Regions from separate parts of the Pannonibacter anstelovis genome, predicted to be linked through region 1. Evidence: predicted binding sites of a transcription regulator. Region 1 holds the regulator's gene; each other region holds the start of a gene.
What was found. The regulator PhoB, encoded in region 1, activates phosphate uptake and scavenging genes when phosphate is short. The targets are predictions, from matches to a motif close to TGTCATNNANCTGTCAT.
Positions count from the first base shown of each region.

Region 2: V6L75_RS06635 (arsenate-mycothiol transferase ArsC) is a predicted target of PhoB. The motif match lies at 7,508-7,524, and genes of this name have one in related genera.
Region 3: ugpB (sn-glycerol-3-phosphate ABC transporter substrate-binding protein UgpB) is a predicted target of PhoB. The motif match lies at 7,405-7,421, and genes of this name have one in related genera.

Region 1 is NZ_JBAKBF010000002.1:293,668-303,437, forward strand. It holds gene pstB (phosphate ABC transporter ATP-binding protein PstB) at 5-802, shown strand; gene phoU (phosphate signaling complex protein PhoU) at 842-1,552, shown strand; gene phoB (phosphate regulon transcriptional regulator PhoB) at 1,590-2,288, shown strand; gene V6L75_RS04190 (GcrA family cell cycle regulator) at 2,490-3,062, opposite strand; gene V6L75_RS04195 (aspartate aminotransferase family protein) at 3,487-4,689, shown strand; gene argF (ornithine carbamoyltransferase) at 4,692-5,615, shown strand; gene V6L75_RS04205 (Hsp33 family molecular chaperone) at 5,627-6,610, shown strand; gene V6L75_RS04210 (transporter substrate-binding domain-containing protein) at 6,653-7,387, opposite strand; gene V6L75_RS04215 (isocitrate/isopropylmalate dehydrogenase family protein) at 7,384-8,496, opposite strand; gene V6L75_RS04220 (GntR family transcriptional regulator) at 8,624-9,538, shown strand; gene V6L75_RS04225 (histone deacetylase family protein) at 9,583-9,770, shown strand, end outside.
Region 2 is NZ_JBAKBF010000003.1:289,420-299,189, reverse strand. It holds gene gyrB (DNA topoisomerase (ATP-hydrolyzing) subunit B) at 1-1,777, shown strand, start outside; gene V6L75_RS06660 (sugar-binding transcriptional regulator) at 1,859-2,836, opposite strand; gene V6L75_RS06655 (PTS galactitol transporter subunit IIC) at 3,136-4,545, shown strand; gene V6L75_RS06650 (PTS sugar transporter subunit IIA) at 4,542-5,009, shown strand; gene V6L75_RS06645 (PTS sugar transporter subunit IIB) at 5,040-5,327, shown strand; gene ptsP (phosphoenolpyruvate--protein phosphotransferase) at 5,362-7,353, shown strand; gene V6L75_RS06635 (arsenate-mycothiol transferase ArsC) at 7,576-8,049, shown strand; gene V6L75_RS06630 (bifunctional DedA family/phosphatase PAP2 family protein) at 8,195-9,770, shown strand, end outside.
Region 3 is NZ_JBAKBF010000003.1:89,519-99,288, forward strand. It holds gene V6L75_RS05720 (cytochrome ubiquinol oxidase subunit I) at 1-223, shown strand, start outside; gene cydB (cytochrome d ubiquinol oxidase subunit II) at 229-1,389, shown strand; gene cydX (cytochrome bd-I oxidase subunit CydX) at 1,402-1,518, shown strand; gene V6L75_RS05735 (response regulator transcription factor) at 1,610-2,161, opposite strand; gene V6L75_RS05740 (glycoside hydrolase family 25 protein) at 2,323-2,949, shown strand; gene V6L75_RS05745 (sn-glycerol-3-phosphate import ATP-binding protein UgpC) at 3,010-4,095, opposite strand; gene ugpE (sn-glycerol-3-phosphate ABC transporter permease UgpE) at 4,095-4,943, opposite strand; gene ugpA (sn-glycerol-3-phosphate ABC transporter permease UgpA) at 4,955-5,839, opposite strand; gene ugpB (sn-glycerol-3-phosphate ABC transporter substrate-binding protein UgpB) at 5,909-7,240, opposite strand; gene V6L75_RS05765 (Na/Pi cotransporter family protein) at 7,715-9,400, shown strand; gene ytfQ (galactofuranose ABC transporter, galactofuranose-binding protein YtfQ) at 9,599-9,770, shown strand, end outside.

The sequences.
Region 1 (9,770 bases):
ACCGATGAATGTCAGCGCAAATGTGGAGAACGGCGTGACCCACGCAGAACCCAAGATCGTCGCCCAGAAGGTTCAGGTCTATTATGGCGACAAGCACGCCATCAAAGACGTGGACATCAAGATTCAGCCCCGTTCCGTGACCGCCTTCATCGGTCCGTCGGGCTGCGGAAAGTCCACCTTCCTGCGCACACTTAACCGCATGAACGACACCATCGACATCTGCCGCGTCGAGGGTGACATTCTGATCGACGGTGAGAACATCTACGACCCCAAGGTCGACCCGGTGCAGCTGCGCGCCAAGGTCGGCATGGTGTTCCAGAAGCCGAACCCGTTCCCCAAGTCGATCTACGAGAATGTGGCCTACGGCCCGCGCATTCACGGGCTGACGCGCAACAAGGCGGAGCTCGATGAAGTGGTTTCTGCCTCGCTGCAGAAGGCAGGTCTGTGGAACGAAGTGAAGGACCGTCTTGATGGTCCGGGTACGGGTCTTTCCGGTGGCCAGCAGCAGCGCCTCTGCATTGCCCGCGCCATCGCCGTCAGCCCGGAAGTGATCCTCATGGACGAGCCCTGCTCGGCCCTTGATCCGATCGCAACTGCCAAGGTCGAAGAGCTGATCGACGAGCTGCGTGCCAACTTCACCATCGTGATCGTGACGCACTCCATGCAGCAGGCTGCCCGTGTATCCCAGCGCACGGCTTTCTTCCATCTCGGCAATCTGGTCGAGGAAGGCGCGACGCAGGACATCTTCACCAACCCGCAGGACAAGCGCACGCAGGATTACATCACCGGCCGTTTTGGCTGATACTGGATCTTGCGCTCGAGAATTTGAGAGGAACACGACATGTCCGAGCATACCGTTAGCTCGTATGACGAGGAACTGCGCGCCCTGGCCGGCCGGGTCGCCGAAATGGGCGGTCTGGCGGAGAAGCTGGTGAATGATGCAGTCACCGCGCTGCTCACCCATGATCTGGCCAAGGCACAGGCCACGGTTCAGGCCGATGCCAAGCTGGACGAGATGCAGCAGGAGATCGAAGCGAAATTCATCCGCATCGTCGCTCTGCGCCAGCCGATGGGGCAGGATCTGCGCGAGATCATGGCCGCTGGCCGTATCGCCAACGATCTGGAGCGCGTTGGAGACCTTGCCAAGAACATCGCCAAGCGTGTCATTGCCATCGACGGTGTCTTCAATTCCAAGAAGGCGGCCTTCGGTGTTGAACACATGTCCGAACTGGCGCTGGGCCAGCTGAAGTCGGTGCTGGACGCCTACACGGGCCGTGATGCAGAAGCTGCCAAAGCCGTGCGCGAGCGCGACGATGAAGTGGATGCGATCTACACCTCGCTGTTCCGCGAACTGCTGACCTACATGATGGAAGATCCGCGCAAGATCACCCAGTGCGCGCACCTGCTGTTCTGTGCCAAGAACATCGAGCGCATTGGTGACCATGCCACCAACATCGCCGAAAATGTCTACTTCATGGTGACAGGGGACCAGCTGCTGGAAGCCCGCCGGAAGATTGACGAGATGGGTATTGCCGAAAACGAAGGCGCCTGATCTGCCTGCCTGCAAGTGACGTCCGGAGCATATTGCCATGCCCAAGGTTCTTATCGTTGAAGACGAAGAGCCACTTAGCCTTCTGCTGCGCTACAATCTGGAAGCGGAAGGCTACGACGTGGACTCCTGTGACCGGGGAGATGACGCCGAGATCCGGCTGCGGGAAACGCAGCCGGACCTTCTGCTGCTGGACTGGATGCTGCCGGGACTTTCCGGCATCGAGCTGTGCCGCCGTGTCCGCGCCCGGTCAGAAACCGAACGCCTGCCGATCATCATGCTGACGGCACGCGGTGAGGAGGCGGAGCGTATCCGCGGCCTTGCCACCGGCGCCGATGACTACGTGGTGAAACCCTTCTCGATCCCTGAGCTGATGGCCCGCGTGCGCGCCATCCTGCGCCGGGCCCGGCCGGAAGTGGTGTCCACCATGCTGAGGTCCGGTGACCTGGAGCTCGACAAGGAAACCCACCGCGTCCGCCGCAATGGCAAGGAAATCCACCTGGGGCCGACCGAGTTCCGCCTGCTGGAGTTCCTCATGACCTCTCCCGGCCGGGTCTTCTCCCGCGAGCAGCTGCTGGATGGCGTGTGGGGGCATGATGTCTATGTGGATGAGCGCACCGTCGACGTTCATGTCGGCCGCCTGCGCAAGGCCATCAACAAGGGCAAGGTGAAGGATCCGATCCGCACCGTTCGCGGTGCCGGCTATGCCTTCAACGACCAGTTCGCCGTGGCGAGCTGATCCGCTCTGCTGCAATTAGTCTGGAAAGGCCCGCCATCCATGCGGGCCTTTTGGCTTTTGGAAAAGCACGCCACTTTTGCGCCGGCGTTCTAAGCCGCTCAACAAATACCCCGGACTTCCAGGCAGCAAAAAAGCCTGCCGCAACGGGCAGGCTTGATTGGGTGAGGGAGCCGGTGGGGTGCTGGTTGGCCCCCTCGAAAATCAGCCGCGAAGGGCCTTCTTGTCCGGCGCGGCGCGGCGGCGGTCGTTGACCGGCTGGTAGGCAACACGGCAATGGTGCGTGCAGTAGGGCACGCCCGGCTCGGAATGGCGTCCGCAGAAATAGAAGTCCGGCGAGGACGGATCACCGATCGGCCACTTGCAGGTGCGCTCGGTGAGGGTGAGGATCGTCGCGCGCTCCGTGAAAGGTACCAGCTCGGCCAGCGGTGCGGCTTCAACTTCGATGGCCACATCTTCCTGCGGGGCCATTTTCAGCGCAGTGGCGCCGCGCAGCTGCGGCGTGGCAGCCGAAGGCGTGCGGATGGTAGAAGTTGCCTGCACCGTGGTCTGCTGCGGCACGGCAGTGGCCGTCACCGGCGCGGTTGCGCTGCGCGGGCGGCGCTGCTTGGCGACTGGTGCAGTAGTCTTCGCCCGGCCTGACAGGCCCAGGCGGTGCACCTTGCCGATGACAGCGTTGCGCGTGATACCGCCAAGCTCGGCAGCAATCTGGCTCGCGCTCAGACCGTCCGTCCAAAGCTTCTTCAAGAGATCTACGCGTTCGTCAGTCCAGCTCATCTGTCGCACCCCGTACGTTTGCGGCTGTAGAATTTTACGCATTAACCATGAATTAAGGCACGCGTGATCCGCGCCTTAGTGGCCATATCCAGTATGATTTGGTGAACTACAGCACGACATGTCGTATCCGACTGGTTGGACACTACAATGGGCGGCGAAGGCGAGGCAAGTTGGGGGCAAACATGAACCGGGGACGAAACGACTTTTCCCCAGATAACCGGGGTTGACTTTTACCATCTGCGGTAATGGCGGAAATGCGCCATTTGCATTGACACCCATAGGCAAGACCGTTGTATAAACGGTCCTTGTTCGGTGTGCCGCCTGTGAGGGCGGCACAGTTCGTTTTGAGAACCCGTTGATGGTAGACGCCCTGGCATGAACCCTATGCGGAAGGCGCGCTTAACTACCTGAAGGAGCAAGGGAAATGACTGCGTCGGCACTTTTCGGCACATACGCACGGGCGGACCTGGATTTCGTCCGCGGAGAAGGCGTCTGGCTGGAGACCGCTGACGGGCGACGCTTTCTCGACTGCGGGTCGGGAATCGCGGTGAATGCACTTGGTCATTCCCATCCCCATCTCGTCAATGCGCTGAAGGCGCAGGCCGAGAAGCTGTGGCACATTTCCAACCTCTACAAGGTTGCAGGGCAGGAAGAGCTTGGCCAGCGGCTGGTGGATGCGACCTTTGCGGACCGGGTGTTCTTTTCCAACTCCGGCGCTGAGGCAATGGAAGCCTGCATCAAGACGGCGCGGCGCTATCATTACGTCAATGGCCGCCCGGAGCGGATAGGCATCATCACCTTTGAAGGCGCTTTCCATGGCCGGACGATTGCCACCATCGCGGCGGGCGGTCAGGCTAAATATATGGAAGGCTTCGGCCCCAAGGCGCCGGGTTTTGACCAGGTCAAGACCGGCGATCTGGACGCGCTGAAGGCGGCCATCGGCCCCACCACCGCAGCGCTTTGCATCGAGCCTATTCAGGGTGAGGGCGGCGTGCGCGAGGTGGATGCAGAGTTCTTGCGCAAGCTGCGCGAGATCTGCGATGCCGAAGGCCTGCTGCTGATCTTCGACGAGATCCAGACCGGCGTTGGCCGTACGGGCAAGCTCTTTGCCCATGAATGGGCGGGGGTCACGCCGGACCTGATGGCTGTTGCCAAGGGTATCGGCGGTGGTTTCCCCATGGGTGCCTGCCTTGCTACGGAAGCCGCTGCCGCCGGCATGGTTCCCGGCACACATGGCACCACTTTCGGCGGCAACCCGCTGGCCATGGCTGTGGGCAATGCAGTGCTGGATGTCGTTCTGGAGCCCGGCTTCCTGGAAGAAGTGCAGCGCAAGGGCTTGCTGCTGAAACAGCGGCTGGCCGCCGTCATCGACGCTCATCCCAAGGTGTTTGAGGATGTCCGCGGGCGCGGCCTGATGCTTGGTATCAAATGTGCCTGTCCGAATACGGATGTGCTGGCGAAGGTGCGTGCCAATGGGCTGCTGGCGGTTCCTGCCGGCGACAACGTGCTGCGCATCCTGCCGCCGCTGACGATCACGGATGAGGAAATCGGCGAGGCTGTGGCCCGCATCGAGGCGGCCGCAGCGGCCGTGGAGGCCGGTCTGGCCAAGGAAGGGGATGGGGTGTGAACATGTCTGCGAATGGGCGTCATTTCCTCGATCTGACGCAGTTTGACGGTGAGGAACTGCGCGGAATTCTGGCCCTCGGGCGCAAGCTGAAGGCAGAGCGCAACGGTGTCCGCCGTGGTGAAGGCCCGCTGGCCGGCAAGGTGCTGGCGATGATCTTCGAGCAGCCCTCCACCCGCACCCGTATTTCCTTTGATGTGGGCATGCGTGAACTTGGCGGTGAAACGCTGATGCTGACCGGTGCGGAAATGCAGCTGGGCCGGGGCGAGACCATCGCCGACACCGCCCGGGTGCTGTCCCGCTTCGTTGATGCCATCATGATCCGCATCCTCAATCACGATGACCTGACCGAGCTGGCGGAAAATGCCACCGTTCCGGTCATCAATGGCCTGACCAAACGTTCGCATCCGTGCCAGATCATGGCCGATCTGATGACCTTTGAAGAGCATCGCGGCTCCATCAAGGGCAAGTCGGTGGCCTGGACCGGCGACAGCAACAATGTGCTGGCCTCCTGGGTGCATGCTGCTCCGCGCATGGACTTCGAGCTGCGCATCGCGACGCCGCCGGAACTGGCCCCGCCGCCCGCGCTCATTGAAGCTGCACGCGCGGAAGGCGCCTCGATCATCGTCACCGATGATCCCTTCGCCGCCGTGAAGGGCACCGATTGCGTCATCACCGACTGCTGGGTTTCCATGGGGGATGATGACGAGGCGACCCGTCACAACCTGCTGAGCCCTTATCAGGTCAACAAGCGGCTGATGGCGGAAGCCCATGCGGATGCCCTGTTCATGCACTGCCTGCCGGCCCATCGCGGCGAGGAAGTGACGTCGGACGTGATGGACGGACCCAATTCTGTGGTCTTTGACGAGGCCGAAAACCGGCTGCATGCCCAGAAGGGCATTCTGGCCTGGTGCTTCAACGGCCTTTGAGGACGTAAAACGTGGCACTTGATCTTGCATCCTATGGCGTGACGCCTGCGGGCACCGATGCCGTCCGGCCCTTCTCCGTTGAAGGGCTTGATGTGCGCGGGCGCGCCGTCGCGCTTGGCCCAATCCTGAACCAAATCCTTGACCGGCACGCTTATCCAGCCCCGGTGGCCCGCCTGCTGGGCGAAGCCATCGCGCTGACGGCGCTGCTCGGCACTTCGCTGAAGTTCGAAGGCCGCTTCACGCTGCAGACCCAGACCGACGGTCCGGTGAACATGCTGGTGGTGGATTTCTCCTCACCCGATGCCATCCGCGCCTATGCCCGTTTCGAGCCGCAAGCCTTCGCGCCGGGCGGGGCAGGGGAACATGGCGATGCGGCCGCGCTTCTGGGCCGTGGCCATTTGGCGATGACCATCGACCAGGGCAAGCATATGCAGCGCTATCAGGGACTGGTGGAGCTGGACGGCATTTCGCTGGAAGAGGTGGCCCGCCGCTACTTCGCCCGTTCCGAACAGATCCCGACCGAAGTGCGCCTTGCCGTTGGCCGTCTCTTCACCCGCCGCGAGGGTGAGGCTCCCAGCCAGCAATGGACTGCCGGTGGCATTCTGGTGCAGTTTCTGCCCGAAGCGCCGGAGCGCATGCGTCAGGCCGATCTCCATCCCGGAGACATGCCGGAAGGGGCTGAAGAGCACAGCATTGATGAGGACGATGCCTGGACCGAGGCCCGCAGCCTCACCGGCACCGTGCGCGATGACGAGCTGACCGATCCGGACATCCCGGTCGAGGAGCTGCTGTTCCGCCTGTTCCATGAGCGCGGCGTGCGCCTCTATGACGCCCAGCCTATCGCTGACCGCTGCCGCTGCTCGCGCGAGAAGATCGAAGGCATCTTCCAGAGCTTCTCCGAAGAGGAGAAGGCGGAGATGGTTGTCGACGGCAAGGTGGTGGTGACCTGCGAGTTCTGCAGTGCCGTCTACGAGTTCAAGGCCGAAGCCGTCTGAAAGAGATGAAAGCTGCCCGCCCTGTTGAGGGCGGGCGATTGATCATGCTGCCTCCGGCCCGGCAATCACGGCGCCGTCCGTCCTGTTGCTCTCCAGGAGCTTCGCGATCAGGCCGGAACTGCGTGCCCTTTCCAGAAATGCATTGAGCGCCCCGGTCAGGCAGGGATCCCGGCCTGCGGGCACACCGAGGGCCTGCTTGATCACCATGAAACGCTCGGGTAGCAGACGCAATCCGGGCACGCGCCGCTGGTCTGCTTCCAGCTGCTGGCGGACGCCGGCTGCCACTTCCAGGTTCTCACGCATGAAAAAGTCCACCACCTCTTGTGATGTCGTGACTTTTTCCAGGGTGGCTGAGGTGATGGCGCGGCTGAGATAAAGGTCATAGGCGCTGCCTCGGCCCACGGCGATCCGGATGCCCGGACGGTCCACCTGCTCCAGCGCCGTGATGGGTGAGTTCTCCCGCACCAGATACCAGCCCTCGATCAGGAGCCACGGATTGGTGAAGGCAACCACCTCTGCCCGCATTGGATCGACGGCGAAGAAACCGATGTCAGCACGCTCTTCTGCGATCAGAGCCACGGAGGCTGCAGCATTCGTGACCGGCAGAAGTTCCAGCTCCAGCCCGCGTTCGGCGGCAAATGCCCGCGCAAGATCCACTGAAACGCCGGCGGGGTCCTGTCCGTCGCCCGGCCGTGTCAGGATGGCGTTCCCGTTGTTGATCGCCACCCGCAGCACCCCTGTTGGAGCGAAAAGAGCGTTCAGTCCGTCATGTGTCATTGGGCGTCCCCCAGGATGCAGCTGCTCTCGATAGCCTCAACAATACGCGCTGTGAAGGCTGCAGTTCCGAGCGGGCCTCCCATGTCGCCGGTTCTCCATTCCGGCACGGCGATGACGCGGGTGACTGCAGCTTCGATCATCCCAGCCGCCTCATCCAGCCGCGCGTCCTGCCACCGTTCCGCCAGCCATCGCAGAAGCATGGCCGCAGAATTGATCAGGGACGCGGGATTGGCCCGGTCCTGTCCGGCAATCGAGGGGGCGGAACCGTGCTGGGCCTGTGCCATTGCATGATCCGTCCCTGCGTTCAGCGAGGCTGCCAGACCGATGCTTCCTGCGATTTCGGTGGCCTGATCCGAAAGAATGTCGCCGAACATGTTCGTCGTCACGATCGTGTCAAAGGCGGAGGCGTCCCGCACCAGCAATGCCGCCATCGCGTCGACGAGCACTTCCTCCACCTGAACATCGGGATAGGCCTTGGCGGTCTCGCGTGTGCAGGACAGGAACAGCCCGTCGCTGATGCGCAGGACATTTGCCTTGTGCACCACGGTCAGTTTGCCGCCACGCTGGCGGGCCGTCCGGAAGCCGGCCTCGGCAATGCGCAGCGAGCCTTGACGCGTAACCTTGCGCATGGCGATGGCTACATCCTCGGTGGGCATGAACTCTCCGGTCCCGGCAAACATGGTGCGGTCGGCATAAAAGCCTTCGGTGTTTTCCCGAACGATGACCAGGTCCACTGGAACGCCGCAGCGGGCAGGGAAATCGGGATGTGACTTCGCGGGGCGGATGTTGGCGAACAAGTCCAGATGCTTGCGCAGATGCCCTGACGGATTGATGCCGCCTTCCGATGCCGGCGGATAGTCGTTGTGGGACACCGGCCCGAGGATCACACCATCGGCTGCCCGGGCTTGCTCCAGCAGGCCAGCGGGAAAGGTGGTGCCTTGTGCCGCGAGCGGGCGCAGCCCCACCTCGGCACGGCTCACCTGAAACCGCAGGCCAAGCCGCCGCTGCACCGCATCCAGCACATTCAGCGTAGCCTCCGTGATCTCGGGGCTGATGCCATCGCCATCGAGGACGAGCAGGGAAACAGGTGCGGATGGCTGGGCGGTCATGTGCAGCTCCAGTGTTGCGTCGATGTCGCATATATCCATTTTTACATTTAAAAATGCAATATCAAAACAGAGTGCCGCCGTGATAGGGTGCAAGCCTGTCTTCACATGCATAGCCAAAGCACTGCCATTGACCGCTTCGTCCACTTCGCGCAGCAGCATAAGTTCCCATCTGGCGGCCGATATCGCGGCCTTCATTGAGGCCGAGGCGCTGCCTGCGGGAGCGCATCTGCGCACAGGCGAGCTGGCGCGCCGTTTCGCGGTGTCCCGCTGGCCAGTCGAGCAGGCGCTGAAGCAGCTGGCTGAGGCAGGGCGCGTGAGGCACGAGCCCAATCGCGGCTTCTTCGTTCATGATGCAAGCTCAGCCGCGCAGCCTGTGGCGCAGGACCCGATCCATGCAGCCTATCTGAAACTGGCCTCCCTGCTGGCCAGCCGGGCCATAGGGCCGCGTGTGACGGAGCAGGAACTGCGCGACCGGTTTGCGCTGACGAAACGTCAGGCGGCGGATCTGATGGGCCGCATGATCCGCGAAGGCATTGCCGAAAAGCGGGCAGGCTATGGCTGGGATATCAATACCGAACTGACTGCGCCGGATGCTCTGGCCCATACGACACAGTTGCGGCTGATCCTTGAGCCGGGTGCCCTGCGGCTGCCGGGCTACCGTCTGCCCCCGGAGGACATTGCCCGGTTGCGCCGCGTGGAGCATGATCTGCTGGATGGTGGCATCGACCGTGCTCCGCCCGATACGCTCTACCTGCGCGGGGCGCAGTTCCACGAGACACTGATGACGGGCGCGGGAAACCCCTTCATGCTGCAGACCCTCGTGCGCGTGAACCGGCTGCGCCGGCTGCTGACCTATCAGGCGATGGAGGACCGGGAGCGCTATTACCGGCAGGCGCGGCAGCACTTGCGCATTCTGGACCTGCTCGAGACGGGTGATTGCGAAGGCGCGGCACGGGAGATGGAGAACCACCTCCGCCAGGTGCGTGACAGCCTGTCGGCGCTTGGCTTCATTCTGCCGCCGGACGGCCCGGAGCGTTCCTGAAAGACGGTGGGCCTGCTCTGGAAACAGACTGAAGCGGATCTATAATGGCTGGCATGAATCTGATTTTGCCTGCTGCCCCGCCGCTTCCCCCTGTTGTCCATCATCCGGCCTATTGCGCCGAGCTGCCGGAAGAGCACCGCTTTCCCATGAACAAGTTCCGCCGCGTGGCGGAGATGGCGCTGGCCGAAGGGCTGGTGCCGGGCGGCAAATTCATGAAGCCACGGGCTGCTCC
Region 2 (9,770 bases), on a different contig from region 1:
CGTAGAGCCGCGCGTGGTCGAGCTGTTTTATGAGGGCGGTCTGGAAGCCTTCGTGCGTTATCTTGACCGGGCCAAGCACCCGCTGCTGGACGCGCCCATTTCCATGTCGGCAGAGCGTGACGGCATCACCGTCGAGGTCGCCATGTGGTGGAACGACAGCTACCACGAGCAGGTGCTGTGCTTCACCAACAACATCCCGCAGCGCGACGGCGGTACGCATCTGGCCGGTTTCCGCGGTGCGCTGACCCGTCAGGTTACCGGCTATGCGGAAAGTTCGGGCCTTCTCAAGAAGGAAAAGGTGTCACTGACCGGCGACGACTGCCGCGAGGGCCTGACCTGCGTGCTCTCCGTCAAGGTGCCCGACCCGAAGTTCTCGTCCCAGACGAAGGACAAGCTGGTGTCTTCCGAAGTGCGCCCGGTGGTGGAGAACATCATCAACCAGGCGCTGGCCGAATGGCTGGAGGAAAACCCGGCCAAGGCGAAGTCGCTGGTGTCCAAGGTGGTGGAAGCCGCTTCCGCCCGTGAAGCGGCGCGCAAGGCGCGTGAGCTGACCCGCCGCAAGGGCGCGCTCGACATCGCCTCCCTGCCCGGCAAGCTCGCCGACTGTCAGGAGCGTGACGCCTCCAAGGCCGAACTGTTCCTCGTCGAGGGTGACTCGGCAGGCGGCTCGGCCAAGCAGGGCCGCCACCGCGAGAACCAGGCCGTGCTTCCGCTGCGCGGCAAGATCCTCAACGTGGAGCGTGCCCGCTTCGACAAGATGCTCTCGTCCAACGAAATCGGCACGCTGATCACCGCGCTCGGCACCGGCATCGGCAAGGAAGAGTTCAACGTCGAGAAGCTGCGCTACCACAAGATCATCATCATGACGGACGCCGACGTGGACGGCGCCCACATCCGCACCCTGCTGCTGACCTTCTTCTTCCGGCAGATGCCGGAACTGATCGAGCGCGGCTACATCTATATTGCCCAGCCGCCGCTCTACAAGGTGAAGCGCGGACAGTCGGAGCAGTATCTCAAGGACCAGACGGCGCTTGAGAACTATCTGATCGGTACGGGCCTTGAAGACACCTCCCTAGCGCTTGCCAATGGCGAAGTGCGCATGGGCGCGGACCTGCGGCAGGTGGTGGAGCAGGCGCGTGCCATCAGCGGCATTCTGGATGGTCTGCACTCGCGCTATGACCGCTCGGTCGTGGAGCAGGCTGCCATCGCCGGTGCGCTTAATCCCGATACGCTCAACGACCGGGAGAAGGGCGAACAGGCCGCTGCCTATATCGCCCGCCGTCTCGACATTCTCGCCGATGAATTCGAGCGGGGCTGGACGGCCGAGGTGCGCGATGACGGCGCCCTTGTCTTCCGCCGCACCGTGCGCGGCGTGGAAGAGGTGGCCACCATTGATCCGGCGCTTCTGGCTTCGGCCGATGCCCGCCGCCTTGATGCCCATTCGGCCCATCTCAACGAGATCTACGGCAAGGCCGCCGTTCTGCGCCGCAAGGATGCCGAAACGGCGATCCGCGGGCCGCAGGCGCTGCTGTCCACCATCTTCGCCTTTGGCCGCAAGGGCCTCAGCCTGCAGCGCTACAAGGGCCTTGGCGAGATGAACCCGGAGCAGCTGTGGGAGACGACGCTGGACCCGAACGTCCGCTCGCTGCTGCAGGTGAAGGTCAAGGAGGCCGATGCGGCCGACGACATCTTCACCAAGCTGATGGGCGACGAGGTGGAGCCGCGCCGCGAGTTCATTCAGGACAACGCCCTCAGCGTTGCCAATCTGGACGTGTGATGCCGGATCCGGCGGGCTGACCCGCCGGATTTCCTCCCGCAGGAGCGGACTTCGTCCCAGCGCGGGTGCCTCAGACCCTTTTCACGCCCCCTTGCGGGCCAGTGCCTGGGCGATTTCCTGGTCAATGATGATGGTGCGGGCAAGGCCTGCCTTCATCACCGCCTTCAGCGGCTCGGTCTTGCGGGCGCCGGAAGCGATGATGACATTGGTGCCGCGTTTCAGCGCCTCGAAAGAGATGCCGACGCGGCGCTCGTTGAGAGCACAATCCACCAGACTGCCATCAGCGGCCAGCAGAAAGCCGCCGATCTCGCTGACGGCGCCAGCGCGGATGGCGGCCTCAACCTCTGCCGCTCCGATCCCCGCCAGCCGGAAGAAAGTGCCGCCCGGCTGCACGCCGCCGCAGCTCAGCAGATTGAGTGTTGCCGTCTCGCCCTTGTCCAGCATTGCCCGCAGCACCGGGTCCTGCTCCAGTGTCTGGCGCGTTTGCGGGCTGCCCACGTGGCTCGGCAGGGGCAGGGTGCGGGCCGGGCAGCCAATGGTCGCTGCCAGCTGCAGGGCCACGGAATAGGAACTCACCCCGTCATCGATGGACGAGGCGCCGATCATCGCCACAACGAGGCAATCGCTCTTGGAAAGCTGGCGCATGGCATCGGCCATGCGGGCAATGGTGCGCCCGCCGGCCACCCCGAGTATCATGTCCGGCGTGCTCAGCAGAATGCGGGAGAGATAGTTGCTGGCAGCAATGCCGACCGACTCGCGCCCCAGCCGCTCCGCAAGCTCCGGCTCGGAGGACTGAGCCTCCAGCGGCGGCGTCAGCACGCATTCCTCTACGCCGTAGCGCTGACTGATCCAGTCGCTGAGTGCGAGGGTTTCGGCCATTTCATGTTCGACGGAGATCTTCACCAGCCCGGTGTCACGGGCCTGTGCCAGCAGCCGGGTGACCTTTGTGCGTGAGAGGTTGAGCCGCCGGGCTACCTGTTCCTGCCCCAGTCCATGGACGTAATAGAGCCATGCGGCGAGCACGCCCAGATCGTCATCACCGGACTTGGGTCTTGCCATGTTTCCTCCCTCGAAGCTTTCGCCAGCAGCGCTGCACCACACCTTGATGATGCAGGATGGGCGCGGCGGCAACCTGAACAAATGTTCAATAGCAGCACACTTGACACATATCCACGTCCGGGTTTAGACAAAAGTGCATAAGATGCACATTTGCCCGATCCTTTGCCGGAGAAGGCGGCCGTGCATCAGGCTGACGGAAAGCGCCGCAGGCATCCTGGAGGGAGAGTGCCTGCCGCATCGAAAGCTTTCCGTCCCGGGCCTGCCCGGATTTCTGGCCGGAACCTTGGGAGGAGCAAAGCATGGATAGCCTGTTGTCAGGGCTGAAGACTGTCGTCGACGGATTGGGTGCGACGGTTCTGCTGCCGGTCATCATCTTCATCATTGCCGTGGTTCTGGGCGCTCGCCCGGGCAAGGCATTCCGCGCCGGTGTCACCATCGGCGTCGCCTTCATCGGCATCAATCTCGTTATCGGCCTGATGTGGACCAACCTCAGCGAGGTGGCTCAGGCCATTGCCACGAACACGGGCGTCACCCGTGATATCGTCGATGTGGGCTGGCCGTCTTCGGCCGCCATTGCATTCGGATCGCAGGTCGGCCTCTGGATCATTCCCATCGGCATTGCCGTCAACGTCGTGATGCTGCTCGCCGGCCTGACCCGCACGCTCAACGTGGATGTGTGGAATTTCTGGCACTTTGCCTTCGTCGGCTCACTTGTGGTCGCGGCCACCAATTCGCTCGGCATGGGCCTTGCCGCTGCCGCCATCATTGCCGTCATCTGCCTGATCTTCGCCGACTGGAGCGCCAAGGCCGTGCAGCGTTTCTATGGCCTGCCGGGCGTCTCGGTGCCGCATCTCCTGTCGGTGCAGATCCTGCCCATCGCGGTGGCGGTCAACTGGGTCATCGACCGCATCCCTGGCCTGCGCGACATCGACCTCAGTACCGATCACATTCAGGAGCGCCTTGGCGTGCTGGGTGAGCCGGTGGTGCTGGGTCTCGTCATCGGCGTGGTGCTGGGCACCATCGGCTTCTGGAACCCGGAAGACATCGCCGGCATGATCACCAAGGTGCTTAAGACCGGCATCAACCTTGCCGCCGTGATGCTGCTGCTGCCGCGCATGGTGAAGATCCTGATGGAAGGCCTGATTCCGGTTTCGGAAGCCGCGCGCGACTTCGTCCAGAAGCGCGCCGGTAACCGCCAGATCAACATCGGCCTCGACTCGGCCATTCTCATCGGCCATCCGGCGGCCATCTCCAGTTCGCTGCTTCTGGTGCCGATCGCCATTCTCCTGTCTGTGGTGCTGCCGGGTAACCGGGTGATTCTCTTCGCCGATCTGGCCGTTATCCCCTTCGTCGTGGCACTGGCCGCGCCCATCGTGCGGGGCAATGTGCTGCGCATGGTGATCATCGGCACGATCACGCTGGGCATCGGTTTTTATATGGCCGGCTCGCTCGCCCCGCTCTTCACCAAGGCGGCAGTCTCTTCCGGCTTTGCGATGCCCGCAGGCGCCTCGCAGATCACGGCCATCGGTGACGGCTTCGTTTGGCTGGCCTGGGCAACGGTGGAACTGGTGCAGGTCTTCGGCATCATCGGGCTGGTGATCCTAGGCATCTGTGCCGCTGCCGCCCTTCTCGCCCTCGTCAGCAAGCGTACCGCACTCGAAAAGCTGGCAGGCGGCGAAGATGATGCTTCCAAAGGAGCGAATGCATGACGCAATCCCTTGCAGACTGCGTGGTTGAGGACGGTATCTTCCTCAAGACGCAGGCACAGGATGCAACCTCGGTGATCGGCCTTCTGGCCGGTCACCTCAGGGACAAGGGCCTTGTTGCCGACACTTATGTGCAGGCGGTCATCGACCGGGAGAAGGTGATGCCCACCGGCCTGCCGATGGAAGACGGACTGGCTGTCGCAGTGCCTCACACTGACCCGCAGCATGTCATCCGTTCCGGCATTGCCATCGCCACGCTGGCGGCACCTGTTGCCTTTGCCAGCATGGATGACCCGGACAATCAGCTGGCCGTGCAGGTGGTCTTCGCTCTGGCACTGAAGAGCAAGGATGAACAGATCGGCATGCTTCAATCCATCGGCAGACTGCTGCAGGATGGGGCGCGAATCCGCAAGCTGATCGAGGCATCCGACCCGCAGGACGCACGGGCGCTGCTGAACGCAGCCTGAGGAACGCAGAAGAACAACAGGAGGAAACTGATGGCGCAGACCAAGACCGTTCTCGTGGCATGCGGCACCGCCGTCGCCACATCCACCGTGGTGGCCAACAGCCTGGAAGAAGCCATGGCCGCCCGTGGCATCCGCATCGAGACCCGTCAGTGCAAGGCAACCGAGGTGCCCAGTCTGATCGATCAGGCCGATCTCGTCGTCTCCACCACGCCGCTGCCGCCCAACCTGCCCAAGCCCGCGATCGTCACCCTCGCCTTTCTGACCGGCATTGGCCGGGAAGCAGAAATCGAGAAGATCGCCAAGATCCTCGCAGGTTGAGCGGACGCAAAGATCAGAAGACGGAACAGGACCGATGGAGACGATGAAGCGCGTGCGCGTTGGCGTCGAGGGGGGATTGCATGCCCGTCCGGCTGCCGAGCTCGTCCGCCTTGCCAAGGGCTTCGAGGCAGAGATCGTGATCGGTGCCGGAACGCAGACCGCTCCGGCCCGCTCATCGCTGAAGCTGCTGCTGCTGGGCGTGAAGGAAGGTGACGAGGTAGAGCTGCGCACCAGCGGACCGGATGCCGCCGAAGCGCTGTCCGCCATCTCCGGGTTTCTCTCAGGCGGCGCCGCGCATGAAGCGGCTGCACCGTCTGCTTCTATAGCCAGCGGCGCCTCCCAGGCACCAGCCGGGGAATTCGCACTTGCCGCTGGTGAAAGGCCCGCGGGCGCCCTCAAGGGCATCGGCACGGGTGGCGGACCTGCCATCGGTCCGGTGTTCCATTTCATCCAGCCCGCGCTGGAGGCTCCTGCAGGCCCCACCCCGCCGGAAGCCCGCAGCGCAGAGCTGGAGAAAGTTGAGGGTGCCCGCGTCCGGCTGCTTCGGCAGATCCATGAGGACGCCGCCCAGGCCGCTTCCCCGCAGGCCCGCGACATTCTGACCGCCATCGCCAGCCTTGCAGAAGACGCAGACTGGGCGGCAGCCATTGCCGCCCATGTGGCTGACGGTCAACCGGCCATCACCGCCATTCTGGCCGCCGGCCGCGAGACAGCGCAAGCGCTCGCCGCCCTTTCCGATCCTTACGCCCGCGCCCGCGCCGAAGACATGGATGCGGTGGCCCGGCTGCTGGCACTTGCCGTCAACGGCTTGAAACCTGTGTCTCTTGCCGATTGTCCGGAAGGGGCAATCGTCGTGGCGGAAGATCTGACGGCGCTGGAAATTGGCTCTGCAGACCTGCGCCGCACCGGTGGCCTCATCTGCCGCAATGGCTCGGCCACCAGCCATGCGGCCATCCTTGCCAAGGCTTTCGGCATTCCCGCCGTCTTCGGTGTTGCTGATCCGGAGAACAAGCTCGCCGCAGCACGGACGGTAGCGCTCGATGGCACATCGGGGCTGGTCTACCCGGACCCGTCATCGGATGTCGCGGAGACCTTCAAGGCACGCTGCGCGCAGGCCCGAGCCGAGGCAGAGCGGCTCTCCGCGCTCCGGGATGTTGCGCCGGTCACGCGCGATGGCACACCGGTCATCGTGGCCGCGAACATCGGCTCGGTGAAGGACATTGAGCTGGCAAAAGAATATGGCGCCATGGGCGTCGGCCTGATGCGCACCGAATTCCTGTTCCTCGGGCGCACCGCCCTGCCGGATGAGGAAGAACAGTTTTCCACTTACCGCACGGTGCTGGAGGCGTTCCCCGGCCATCCGGTGGTGATCCGCACCCTCGACATTGGCGGCGACAAGCCGGTGCGCGGCATTTCGGTGCCGCAGGAGGAAAACCCCTTCCTTGGCCTGCGCGGCATCCGGCTCTGTCTTGCCAATCCGGCCCTGTTCAAGGTGCAGCTGCGGGCGCTGCTGCGCGCGGCCCCTTATGGTGATCTCAAGGTGATGCTGCCCATGGTCAGCGATCCGGCAGAAATCGAAGGAACCCGCCAGCTCATCGCAGTCTGTGAAGCCGAACTGACAGCAGAGGACAAGGCTTTCGGCAGCTTTGATCTCGGCACCATGGTGGAAACGCCGGCCGCCGCGCTCATCGCTCATGACCTCGCGGCAGTGACAGCCTTCTTCTCCATCGGCACCAATGATCTCACACAGTATGTCATGGCTGCCGACCGGATGAACCCGTCCGTCGCCAGCCTCTGCCGGACGAACCATCCGGCTGTTCTGCGCGCCATCCGCATGGTGGCGCAAGCGGCACAGGCGCATGGCATCTGGTGCGGCATCTGCGGCGAGGCAGCCTCCGATGCAAGCCTGCTTCAGATTTTCCTCGATGCCGGCGTGCGCGAGCTCAGCATGGCTCCAGCCTCCATCCCCCGCATCAAGCAGGCCATCGGCGCTGCCACCCTCTCCTCCCCGCCTCAGACCCCCTGAGGTCAGACGCCACCTGCCCCGGAAGACCGCTTCCGGGGCATTTTTCTTTTGGGCACTGTTCAGAGCCCGGACATCGTCTGGCTATCAGCCGGCGGGATGGTGCTGAACTCATCCTGCTCTGCCGCACCCTGTCCGGGTTTGCACGGACTGCCGCTGTCACACGTCCGTAGTGTCATCTGACTAAACAGGCGCCCAAGGGGCGATGATTCGAAGAGGCCTGGAATGACCCCGTCGACTGTGCTTTTCGTTTGTCCGGACAACGCCCTTCTCGGGCCGCTGGCCGAAGCTTATCTGAACAGCCTTGCGCCGCAGGGGATCCGTGCCTTTTCCGCCGGGCCCAATCCGCGCGGGGCGCTGCATCCGCTGGTGCGACGCCTGCTGCAGGATCATGGGCTGGACGCGCAGGGCCTTGAGCCCAAGAGCTGGGACATCTTCATGCTGCCCCATGCGCCGCAGCCCGACCGGGTGGTGGCGCTGACGGACAGTGTGGCTGGCGGGCATCAGCCGGATTGGCCGGGTAACCCGCGCCGTACCCTCTGGCAGGTGGCGGCCTGCGAGGCTGACAGCCGTCCCGAAAGCCTTGCCGCCTGCAGCGAGTATTTCCGCCGTATCCGCCGCTGCATCGACCAGACGCTTGCGCAGCAGACACCGCCCGTGCACCGGCAGGCGCAGGAGCTGCTTCTTGCATCTTGCTGAAACCGCATGCACCTTGCCGAAACTTTCTGGTGCTAGATACCTGTTGAGCACATAGGCCGATACTTATATGCAGGCGGCTCCGGTACGCGAAACCCAAGACCTTTCGCGCCAGCCTTAAAGTGTTGCGATCAGGTGGAAGCCGTTCTTGACCGAGTATCTCAATCAGATCGTCACGTTCCTGGGGGATAACCCCGAGCTGGCCGGGCTCATCTGCTTCCTCATCGCCATGGGCGAGGCCCTTTTCATTGTCGGCCTCTTCGTGCCCAGCACCGTGGTTCTGGTCGGTGCGGGCGCGCTCGCCGGGCTTGGCAAGCTCGATCCGGTGTCGATCTTCATCTGGACCACCCTCGGCGCCATTGCAGGCGATGCGATTTCCTATTGGGTCGGCTATTTCTACAAGGACCGGCTGCGCAATGTCTGGCCGCTGTCCCGCTACAAGAGCATCATGGAGCGCGGCGAGGCCTTCTTCCGCCTGCATGGCGGCAAGAGCGTCTTCATCGGCCGGTTCGTGCCGGGGGTGAAATCCGTCGTGCCGGGCATTGCCGGCATGGTGGGCATGGACGCCTGGTACTTCACCTTCGTCAATGTCACCTCTGCCATCGCCTGGGCTGTCTCGCACCTCGGACCCGGCTTCATTGCCGGCACGGCGCTGAGTGCCATCGGTGAGGTCAGCGGCCGCCTGGCGGTGATGCTGGGCGTGCTCTGCGTCATTCTTTTCGTCGTGATCATGCTGGGCCGCTGGCTCATCCAGATCATCATGCCCCTGTTTGCAGGCACTCACGGCGCAATCATCGGCTGGTTTGCCCGCCGTCCTGGCGCCGTCTCGCAGTGGGTGGCCCGCTCCTTCGATCCGCAGCATCCCCGCTCCACCGGTATGCTGGCATCGGCGCTCCTGCTGATCATCACCATGCCCGCCTTTTTCTGGCTGGTGACGCAGCTGACGCCGGGCGACAGCCTGACCCAGGCGGATCTGGCGATCCGCAATCTTTTCGAGAGCCTGCGCTCGCCGCTGGGTGACCGCATCCTCGTGCCCATCACCATGCTCGGCGATGGTTTTCTGCTGACAATCTTTGCGCTTCTGGTTGCGGCCTATCTGTTTGGCCGCAAGGCCTGGCGCCGGGGCACCGGCTTCCTCATCGCCGTCAGCACCACGGCCCTGTTCGTGCCGCTGATGAAGGCTCTCGTCGTGCGTGACCGGCCCAATGCCTTTGGCGATGGTGTGCACGGTTTCAGCTTCCCGTCCGGCCACACGACGGTCACCACCGTCATCTTCGGCATCATTGCCGTGCTGATTGCTCATGAGCGCTCGGCCTGGTCCAAGGCCGGCATCTTCACCATCACCGCCATCTATGTGCTGACCATGGCCTTCTCCCGGGTCTATCTCGGGGTGCACTGGACCAGCGATGTGCTGGCAGGCCTGCTGTTCGGCACCGCCATGGTCGCCGCCTTTGCCTTCGTCTTCGGCCATGTCCACAACGAAAAGGTGGGCCGTGGCGTGCTGGCGGCCATCGTGGCAAGCGCCTTCGTGGTCTTCGGCGGCTGGCACATCACCCGCAACCTGCCTGCAGCCCTAGCAACCTACAGCCCTGTGGCGAGCGAGCAGGTGCTGGGCGAAGCGGAATGGCTGGACAGCGGCTGGACGCGCGTGGCACCGCGCCGCATCGGACTCAGCGGTGATGATGAAGAGCCGTTGATTGTTCAATATGCCGGAGACCTTGGCG
Region 3 (9,770 bases), on a different contig from region 1:
GCCCACCGCCATCTCGGTCAGCCGCCTGTCCATGCTGGACCTCGCCCTGACGCTTGCCGGTTTCGTCTCACTCTACACCGTCCTGCTGGTGATCGAGATGAAGCTCATGCTGGCCGCGATCCGCAAGGGACCGGTGCAGGACGTGGATGCGACCGCGCAATGGCAGGCCAGCCATGAAGCCCGGCTGACTGGCAGCAACCCGGCCCTCTTTCCGGCGGAGTAACTCCAATGATCCTCTATGAACTGATCTCTTATGATGTTCTGCGTCTCATCTGGTGGGTTCTGCTCGGCGTTCTGCTGATCGGGTTTGCCCTGACGGATGGATTTGATCTGGGCGTGGGCGCGCTGCTGCCCTTCGTCGGCCGCACCGATGAGGAACGGCGCATTGCCATCAACACGGTCGGTCCTGTGTGGGAAGGCAATCAGGTCTGGCTCGTTCTCGGCGGCGGCGCCATCTTTGCTGCCTGGCCGCCGCTTTATGCGGTCAGTTTCTCCGGCTTCTATCTCGCCATGTTTTTGGTGCTTGCGGCCCTGATCCTGAGGCCAGTTGGCTTCAAGTACAGGAACAAGCGGCCGGATGCTGCATGGCGCAGCCGTTGGGACTGGGCCCTGTTCGTAGGCGGCGCAGTCCCGGCGCTTGTCTTCGGTGTCGCTGTCGGCAATGCCCTGCAGGGCGTGCCCTTCGAACTGACCGGCCATCTCGTCCCGCTTTACGAAGGCAATGCCATCCTGAAGCTGCTTGGCCTGCTCAACCCCTTTGCCCTGCTGGCCGGCGTTGTTTCCGCTGCCATGCTGGTCACTCATGGCGCTGCATGGCTGGCCTTCAAGGCCGAAGGCATCGTCGCCAGGCGGGCGATGGCCATCGGTTCAGTCAGCGGTCCGGTGGCAATGCTCGCCTTTGCGCTGGCCGGTGTGTGGCTTGCTTTCGGCATTCCAGCCTACAGCTACGCCGGGAACATTGATCCGTCAGGTCCGTCCAATCCGCTGCTGGCGGAAATCGTGCGCGGCGGCTCATGGCTGAATGCCTACACCGTCCGCCCGTGGATTGCCGTTGCACCGCTGATGGGCTTTGCCGGTATCGGCCTTGCCACGCTTGGCCTGCGCAAGGGGCTGGGCGGGTTCTCGCTGCTTGCCTCGAAGCTCGGCATCTTTGGGGTCATCTCCACCGTAGGCCTGACCATGTTCCCCTTCATCCTGCCTTCATCCAAGCAGCCGGGAGCCTCGCTCACGGTCTGGAATGCTTCCTCCTCGCACCAGACGCTCTTCATCATGCTGATCTGCACGCTGATCTTCCTGCCCATCGTCCTTGCCTATACCGCATGGGTCTACAAGGTGCTGTGGGGCAAGGTCGGCAGTGACGAGATCTCCAGCAATCCCAACGCCTACTGAAAGGAACGGAAGATGTGGTACTTCGCCTGGCTTCTCGGACTGCCCGCCGCCGCCCTGTTCGCCGTTGTCAATGCCATGTGGCTTGAGATGGCCGCAGACCGTGCCCTGACGGCCCGCGCCAAACGTTGATCTGTGAACCGGGGGCCGTTCCCAGTCCGGCCCCTGCGACAGGGCGCCCGATGAGCCGCCCAGGCCATCGGGCGCCGCTGTTTTTCAGGGGTCAACGAACCGGCTGTTTGGCAAGCTTTCTGGCCAGCGTGCGCCGGTGCATACCAAGGCGCCGGGCAGCCTCCGAAATGTTGAAGTCCGTTTCGGCCAGCATGCGCTGGATGGTTTCCCATTCCTGGGTGCGCAGGGAGGATACGCGCGGCGGGCTGATCTCCACCGGTTCACGCCCTGCCACATGTTCGAAGGCAGCCTCGATTTCGCGGGCGGTCGCCGGCTTTGCCAGATAATGCGTCGCGCCCAGCTTGATTGCCTCCACCGTTGTGGCGATGGACGCAAATCCGGTCAGAACGACGATGCGTGGCGCAGGAACCAGCGCGGCCAGCGCAGCGATCACATCCAGCCCGCTGCCTTCCGCAAGCTTCAGATCCACGATCGCCCGGTCCGGTGTCTGGTGCCGCATCTGCAGCAAGGCATCCTCCACCGACCTGGCCACCTGCACCCGGTAACCACGCTGCGTAAAACTCGCAGAAAGCGTTGCACCCAGCTTCGGATCATCCTCGACGATCAGCAGGCGCAGAGATACATCTTTTGATTGTACCGGCATCCCGAGTTTCCCCTCACCCCTTCATAGCTGATCTGCCACGTGATGCAGGATGGCGCGACAGATTGCAGCGCACCCGTGACGCCATGCCACGCCACGCACCGGCCTCACGGCAAGCCATCTGCCGCGTCAGCCCGGTTATCGCCTCGCAATGGAGATGAAGCATGAGCAGCACGGTCAATGGCATCGACGTTTCGCACTATCAAGGCACTATCAACTGGGCACAGGTGGCGGCAGATGGGATCGGATTTACCTTCATCAAGGCAACGCAGGGGACGACCTATGTCGACCCCATGTTTCAGACCAACTGGCAGGGCGCCAAGGCGGCCGGGCTGAAATGCGGGCCCTATCTCTTCTTTGAACCCAATGAGAGCTTTCTCGATCAGGCGGATCTGTTCATCCGGCAGCTCAAGATCGCAGGCTATGACAGCAAGACGGACCTGCCGCCCGCCATTGACTGCGAAGAGACCAATGGGGTTACCAATACCGAGTTCAGCTATGCCCTGTCGCAGCTCTTGCATGTCCTGCAGATATATCTGCGCGTGAAGCCGCTGATCTATGCCTCGCCCGGCTTCTGGAGCAGTGCCGGCAATCCTGACTTTTCGGATTACCCGCTCTGGGTCGCCGAATACACGTCTGCCCCGGCGCCCACCCTGCCGCCGGACTGGACCAGCTACGCCTTCTGGCAGTACAGCCAGAGCGGCACCGTCCCTGGCATCAGCGGCGCAGTCGATCTCGATGTCATGGGCACGGCTCCCATCACTCCCAGGACAAGGCCGGACTGGTTCTGACCCCGGACACGCAAAGGCCCGGCGCATGGCCGGGCCTTCAGATCGGTGCAAGTGCCGCGATCAGTCTTCGATGCGCTTGCCGGTAGCCTTGTCGAAGGCATGGAGATTGGCGGCGCGGGCGGTGAAGCTGACGCGCTGGCCGGTCTCGTAGCGGGCATGAGCGGGCACGCGGATGACCACCTGCGGCCCGGTTTCGCTGCCCACGGAGCCATAAAGGAAGCTTTCCGCCCCTACCGGTTCCAGCACACCGGCCACAACGTCCAGCGTCAGGCCGCCCGCTTCCACAGGCTGCTCGCTGGCGAGTGCCAGATGCTCCGGACGCACGCCGAGGATGACCTCTGCGCCTTTGCCCATGTCCGGCGCATCAAGACCGGCACCGCCCGGCAGCGACAGACGGCCATTGGCAGAAGCCGTCGTGATGAGGTTCATGGCCGGAGAGCCGATGAAGGAAGCCACGAAAGTGGAAGCCGGGCGCTCGTAAACCGAGATCGGATCACCGATCTGCTCGATCTGGCCGCCGTTCAGCACCACAAGCCGGTCGGCCAGTGTCATGGCTTCCAGCTGGTCATGCGTCACATAGACGGAGGTGGTCGCCAGCGACTTCTGCAGGCGCTTGATTTCCACGCGCATCTGCACGCGCAGCTTGGCGTCGAGGTTGGACAGAGGCTCGTCGAAGAGGAAGGCAGCCGGCTCGCGCACGATGGCACGTCCCATGGCCACGCGCTGGCGCTGGCCGCCGGACAGCGCCTTGGGCTTGCGGTCGAGATAGGCGCCGATTTCCAGGATGCGCGCAGCTTCCTTGACGCGGCGGTCGATCTCGTCCTTCGGCACCCCGCGGTTGCGCAGCCCATAGGCGAGGTTGTTGTAGACCGTCATATGCGGATAGAGCGCATAGTTCTGGAACACCATGGCGATGTCGCGCTCGGACGGGTCCACCCGGTTGACCACCCGGTCGCCGATGCGGATATCGCCGGAGGAGATTTCCTCAAGCCCCGCGATCATGCGCAGCAGGGTGGACTTGCCGCAGCCGGAAGGGCCGACCAGCACGATGAACTCGCCGTCGGCAATGTCCATGGACACGCCTTTGACCGCTTCGACGCCGCCGGCATAGACCTTGCGGACGTTATCAAGAGTGATGGTAGCCATTACTTTTCCGTCTCCACGAGACCTTTGACGAAGAGTTTCTGCATGACGATGACGACGATGACCGGCGGCAGCATGGCCAGCACGGCGGTGGTCATCACCAGATGCCATTGCGGATGCGCATCGGCCACGTCGGCCATGCGCTTGATGCCCATGACGATCGTGTAATAGGACGTGTCGGTGGTCACCAGCAGCGGCCAGAGATACTGGTTCCAGCCATAAATGAAGAGAATGACGAAGAGCGCCGCGATATTGGTCCGGCTGAGCGGCAGCAGGATGTCGCGGAAGAACTTCATCGGACCAGCCCCATCCACACGCGCAGCTTCCATCAGTTCCTCGGGCACCGTCAGGAAGAACTGGCGGAAGAGGAACGTTGCCGTTGCCGAGGCAATCAGCGGTATCGCAAGGCCGGAGTAGCTGTTCAGCATGCCCAGATCGGCCACCACCTTGTAGGTGGGCAGAATGCGCACCTCCACTGGCAGCATCAGGGTGATGAAGATCAGCCAGAAGGCCAGCTGGCGAAAGGGGAAGCGGAAATAGACGATGGCGAAGGCCGAGAGGATCGAGATGCTGATCTTCCCGATGGCAATCGCCAGGGCCATGATCAGCGAGTTGAACATCATCGGTCCCAGCGGCGGCGCACCGGCCGAGCTGTTTCCGCTTGTCATCATGGTAGTGAAATTGGCAATCGCCTCATTGCCCGGCAGCATGGGGATGACGCCGGTCATGAAGTCACTGGGCCCATGGGTGGAAGCGATCACTGCCACATAGACCGGGAAGGCGACGATGAAGAGGCCCGTCAGCAGAACAAGATGCGTGAGGACGGTCAGCCAGGGTTTGTTCTCAACCATTTGCGCCTCTCTCAGTAAGCCACGCGCCGCTCGATGAAGCGGAACTGGATGATGGTGAGCACGATGACGATCGCCATCAGGATGACGGACTGAGCCGCCGAGGAGCCAAGGTTGAGGCCGACGAAACCATCGGAATAGACCTTGTAGACAAGGATATTGGTCGCCTGCGCCGGGCCGCCCTTGGTCGTCGCATCAATCACCGGGAAGGTGTCGAACATCGCATAGACGAAATTGACGACCATCAGGAAGAAGGTGGTGGGCGAAAGCAGCGGCAGCACGATGGTGAAGAAGCGCTTCACCGGGCGGGCGCCATCAATGGCCCCCGCTTCCAGCAGCGACTGGGGAATGGACTGAAGCCCCGCCAGGAAGAAGATGAAATTGTAGGAAATCTGCTTCCAGCTCGCGGCAAGGATGACAAGGATCATCCCGTCCACCTTGCTGGTGCTGTGGTTCCAGCTGTAACCAAGCCCATGCAGCAGATAGGGGAAGATGCCGATCGACGGGTTGAACATGAACCACCACAGGATGCCCGCCACCGCAGGAGCCACCGCATAGGGCCAGACCAGCAGGGTGGAATAGACATTGCGCGAGCGGATCAGACTGTTGCAGGCCACGGCCAGCACGAGAGCCAGACCGAGCGACAGCAGCGCCGTCGAAACGGCGAAAATCGCCGAGACATAGAGCGAATTCAGATAGGTGGGATCTGCCAGCAGCCGGATGTAGTTATCCACCCCGACGAACGTGGTCTTGAAGCCGAAGGCGTCCTCCCTGAGAAACGACTGCCAGATCGCCTGGCTTGCCGGCCAGAGGAAGAAGACGCCGGTGATGGCAAGCTGCGGTGCCACAAGAAGATAGGGCAGCAGCCTGTTGGGGAAGATGGCGCGTTTTGTCTGCATGGGTCCCACCCTGAACGCAAAAAGAAGCAAGCCCGCGCGGGAAGCGCGGGCTTGCCTGCCGTTTCCGGCTTACTTGTTGGCTGCCTCGAACTCGCGGAGGAGTTCGTTGCCGCGCTTGACGAGGTCATCGAGAGCCTGCTGCGAGGTCTTGGAACCGCTGAGCATCTGCTCGAATTCTTCGTCGATGATCGCGCGGATCTGGACGTAGTTACCGAAGCGCAGACCCTTGGAGTTGACCGTCGGGGCGTTCAGCGTCATCTGCTTGATGGAGACGTCGGCGCCCGGGTTCTTCTCGTAGTAGCCCTGCTCCTTCGACAGGTCATAGGCAGCCTGCGTGATCGGCAGGTAGCCAGTGAACTGGTGCCACTCGGCCTGCACTTCCGGCGAGGCGAGGTAGCTGAAGAAGTTGGCAACGCCCTTGTACTCTTCCGCCTGCTTGCCCTGCAGCACCCACAGGGTGGCGCCACCGATGATCGAGTTCTGCGGAGCGCCCTGAACATCGCTGTAGTAAGGCAGCATGCCGACGCCGACCTTGAAGTCCTTGGCGTTTGCATTCACGGCAGCGCGGGCAGCCGAGGAGTTCATGTAGATGGCGCATTCCTGCGAGTAGAACTTCGGGGGAGCGTCATTGCCGCCGGCCGGGCCGCCGTACTGGAAGATGCCCTCGTCCTGCCACTTCTTCAGGTTGCCCCAGTGACGGGCCTGGGTCTCGCCGTTCAGCGTCAGCTCGGTGCCAAGACCGCCGAAACCGTTCTCCAGGGTGCCAATCGGCAGGTTGTGCCAGGCGGAGAAGTTTTCGGTCTGTGCCCAGGAAACCCAGGCTGTGGTGAAGCCGCACTTGGCAGCGCCGGATTCCATGATCTTCTTGGAGAAACTTTCGAGCTCTTCCCAGGTCTTCGGCGGGGTTTCCGGATCAAGGCCGGCCTTCGCAAAGACGTCCTTGTTGTAATAGAGCACCGGGGTCGAGGAGTTGAACGGCATGGACAGCATGTTGCCGTCCGTGTCGGTGTAGTAGCCGACAACTGCCGGGAGGAAGGCCTTCGGGTCGAAGGGTTCGCCAGCGTCAGCCATCAGCTGGTAGACCGGATAGACGGCGCCCTTGGCAGCCATCATGGTGCCGGTGCCGACTTCGAACACCTGAACGATGTGCGGCTGCTGGCCAGCGCGGAAGGCGGCAATTGCGGCCGTCATCGTCTCGGCGTAGCTGCCCTTGTAGGTCGGGACAACCTTGTACTCGCTCTGCGTGGCGTTGTACTTGGTGGCGATTTCCTCGAGCTTCTGGCCCAGTTCACCGCCCATGGCATGCCACCAGGTGATTTCCGTGGCCGCGAAAGAGGCGGCGGAGGTGCCCATGAGGGCGGCAGCGGCAAAGAGGCCGGCTGCGATATGACGCTTAGCCATTGGTTTTCTGCTCCCTAACAAGGAACCGCCCCCGCTCCACGAGTCCGGCTCCGCATAGCGCTTGGAACACTCGAACCGGGCCTGAAAGACGGACTTTCCGGCTGCAGTCTGTGTTTGTCCCCGCGCTTCTTATTATGTTCATATGAACGGCATATGTCGCTCATATGAACGTTGTACGACAGTTCAATGAGCAGGACAACGCCCCCTGTGCAATGCTTCTGTCACACGGGCAACAAAGGCGGGCAGCGGCCGCTGAACTCGACCCCAGAGTCCCCATCCATCAGCCCAACGCCATCAACTGTTTTGCCAGCTTATCTAATTCCACCTGTCAGATTCGCACAATTCCGCGACATTTCTTCACGCGTGCCTTATCAATTCCGTCATTCTGGCTTATCAACGCAGGCTGGCGGGGATGATCGGCAGCCGCAGATATGCAGCCAGTCCTTCCTCCCGGCAGGTAATCCTGGAGACGTCATGCATCCCTTTCTTGTCATTCTGCATCTGGCGGCTGCCGTCATGCTTCTGCTCTGGGCGGTGCGGATGGTGCGCACCGGTATGGAGCGGGCGCATGGTCCTGCCCTGCGCGATGCGTTGAGGCAGGCAAAGGGTGGACGCTTCGGTATGGCGCTTGCCGGCATGTTCCTGGCCGTCCTGCTGCAAAGCTCTACCGCCGTGGCCGTGCTGGCCGCAGGTTTTGCCGCCAGCGGGTTGCTGGGTGCCTCCATGGGTCTTGCTGCGCTTCTGGGGGCGGACCTTGGTTCTGCACTGGTGGTGCGCATTCTAGCCTTCGATCTGTCCGAACTCATTCCGCTGCTGCTGCTGACCGGCTGTGTGCTGTTCCTGAAGTTCGAGGCCCGACAGGTGCGGCAGCTGGGCCGCATCATTCTGGGCATCGGTTTCGTGCTGCTTTCCCTGAAGATGATCGGTGAGGCGACCGCACCCTTGCGCCACAGCGAGGCATTGCCGGCGGTGATCACCTATCTGCAGGGCGACCCGCTCACCGCCTTCGCCCTTGCCGCATTGCTGACCTGGGCCATGCATTCCTCCGTTGCCATGGTGCTGCTGCTCGCCAGCCTTGCCGGCGCGGGCCTGCTGCCGTTCAATGCGGCCCTGCCGATGGTTCTGGGTGCCAATCTGGGCGCAGGGCTTATCGCCGTGTGGCTGACGCGCGGGCTCAGCATCGAGGCGCGCCGCATCCCCATGGGCAATCTTGTCTTCAGGGCGATTGGCGCCGGTGCCGCACTGCTGGCGCTGTGGGCTGCCAGACCTCCGCTGGACTGGCTCGGCGCGGCTCCGGAAAGCCGCATCGTCAACGCCCATGTTCTGTTCAACGCCGCGCTGCTGGCGCTGGCACTGCCGTTTACCGGGCCGATGCAGGCTCTGACGGCGCTGCTTCTGCCCCGCCCGCCGGTGGTGGCAGATCCGGTGCAGACGCGCCCGCGTTCCGCGCTCGACCGCTCTACCGTCAGGATCCCCAGCCTCGCCCTGGCTTCGGCCAAGCGCGAGCTTCTGCTGATGGGCGAAACCGTGGAACAGATGTACCGGCCGGTCATCGACCTTCTCGCCGGAGCGCAGGACGGCCAGATTGCTGCGCTGCGTGCCCTTGATGAAGAGGTCAACCGGCGGCACACCGAGATCAAGCTTTTCATTGCCGAGGTGAACCGGGGCGAGCTGAAGCGGGAAGATGCCCGGCGCAGCATTGAGCTGACAAACTTTGCCATCAACCTGGAGCATATCGGCGACATCATCGCCAAGATGCTGCTGCCGCTGGCCGAAGAACGCAACCGGCTCGGCCTGCGCTTTTCCGACGAAGGCTGGGCCGAGATCACCCGCCTGCACGAGCGGGTTCTGGCCAACATGCAGATGGCGATGAACGTGCTGATCTCCGCCGACATCGATTCAGCCGAGCAGCTGATGCGTGAAAAGGAAGTCCTGCGCAAGCTGGAGCGTGACAGCCAGAACCGCCACCTCAAGCGGCTGCAGACGGGCAACCCGGCAAGCATGGCCACCTCCAACATGCATCTGGAACTGGTGCGGGCCTTCAAGGAGATCAATTCCCTGCTGGTCACCGTCGCCCATCCTATCCTCGCCGAACAGGGGCTGATCCTCGAAAGCCGCCTGGCGGGGCGCAACAGCCAGATGCAGGAGCAGCCGGCCTGAGGAGAGCCGGCGCCTCTACCCCTCAGAATCCTCATACATTTCAAAGAATTGTCCGCATCGCACAGACAGCTGGCGCTGCGTGTTTTCGCACATGCACAATGCAATGTTGCATTGTGCCTCAAACACCATCTTTACAATAATAATATAGTATGATTTTTTGACTTCCGGCCACGGCCATTCGTGTTCTGGGAGGAACCAATGAAATTGAAGACAGCTCTGGCGGGCATGACGATGCTCGCAACGGTCGCGCTTGCCTCAACCTCAGCGATGGCGCTGACAGTCGGCTTTTCGCAGATCGGATCTGAATCCGGCTGGCGCGCTGCCGAAACGACCCTGACCCGCCAGCAGGCGGAACAGCGCGGCATCGACC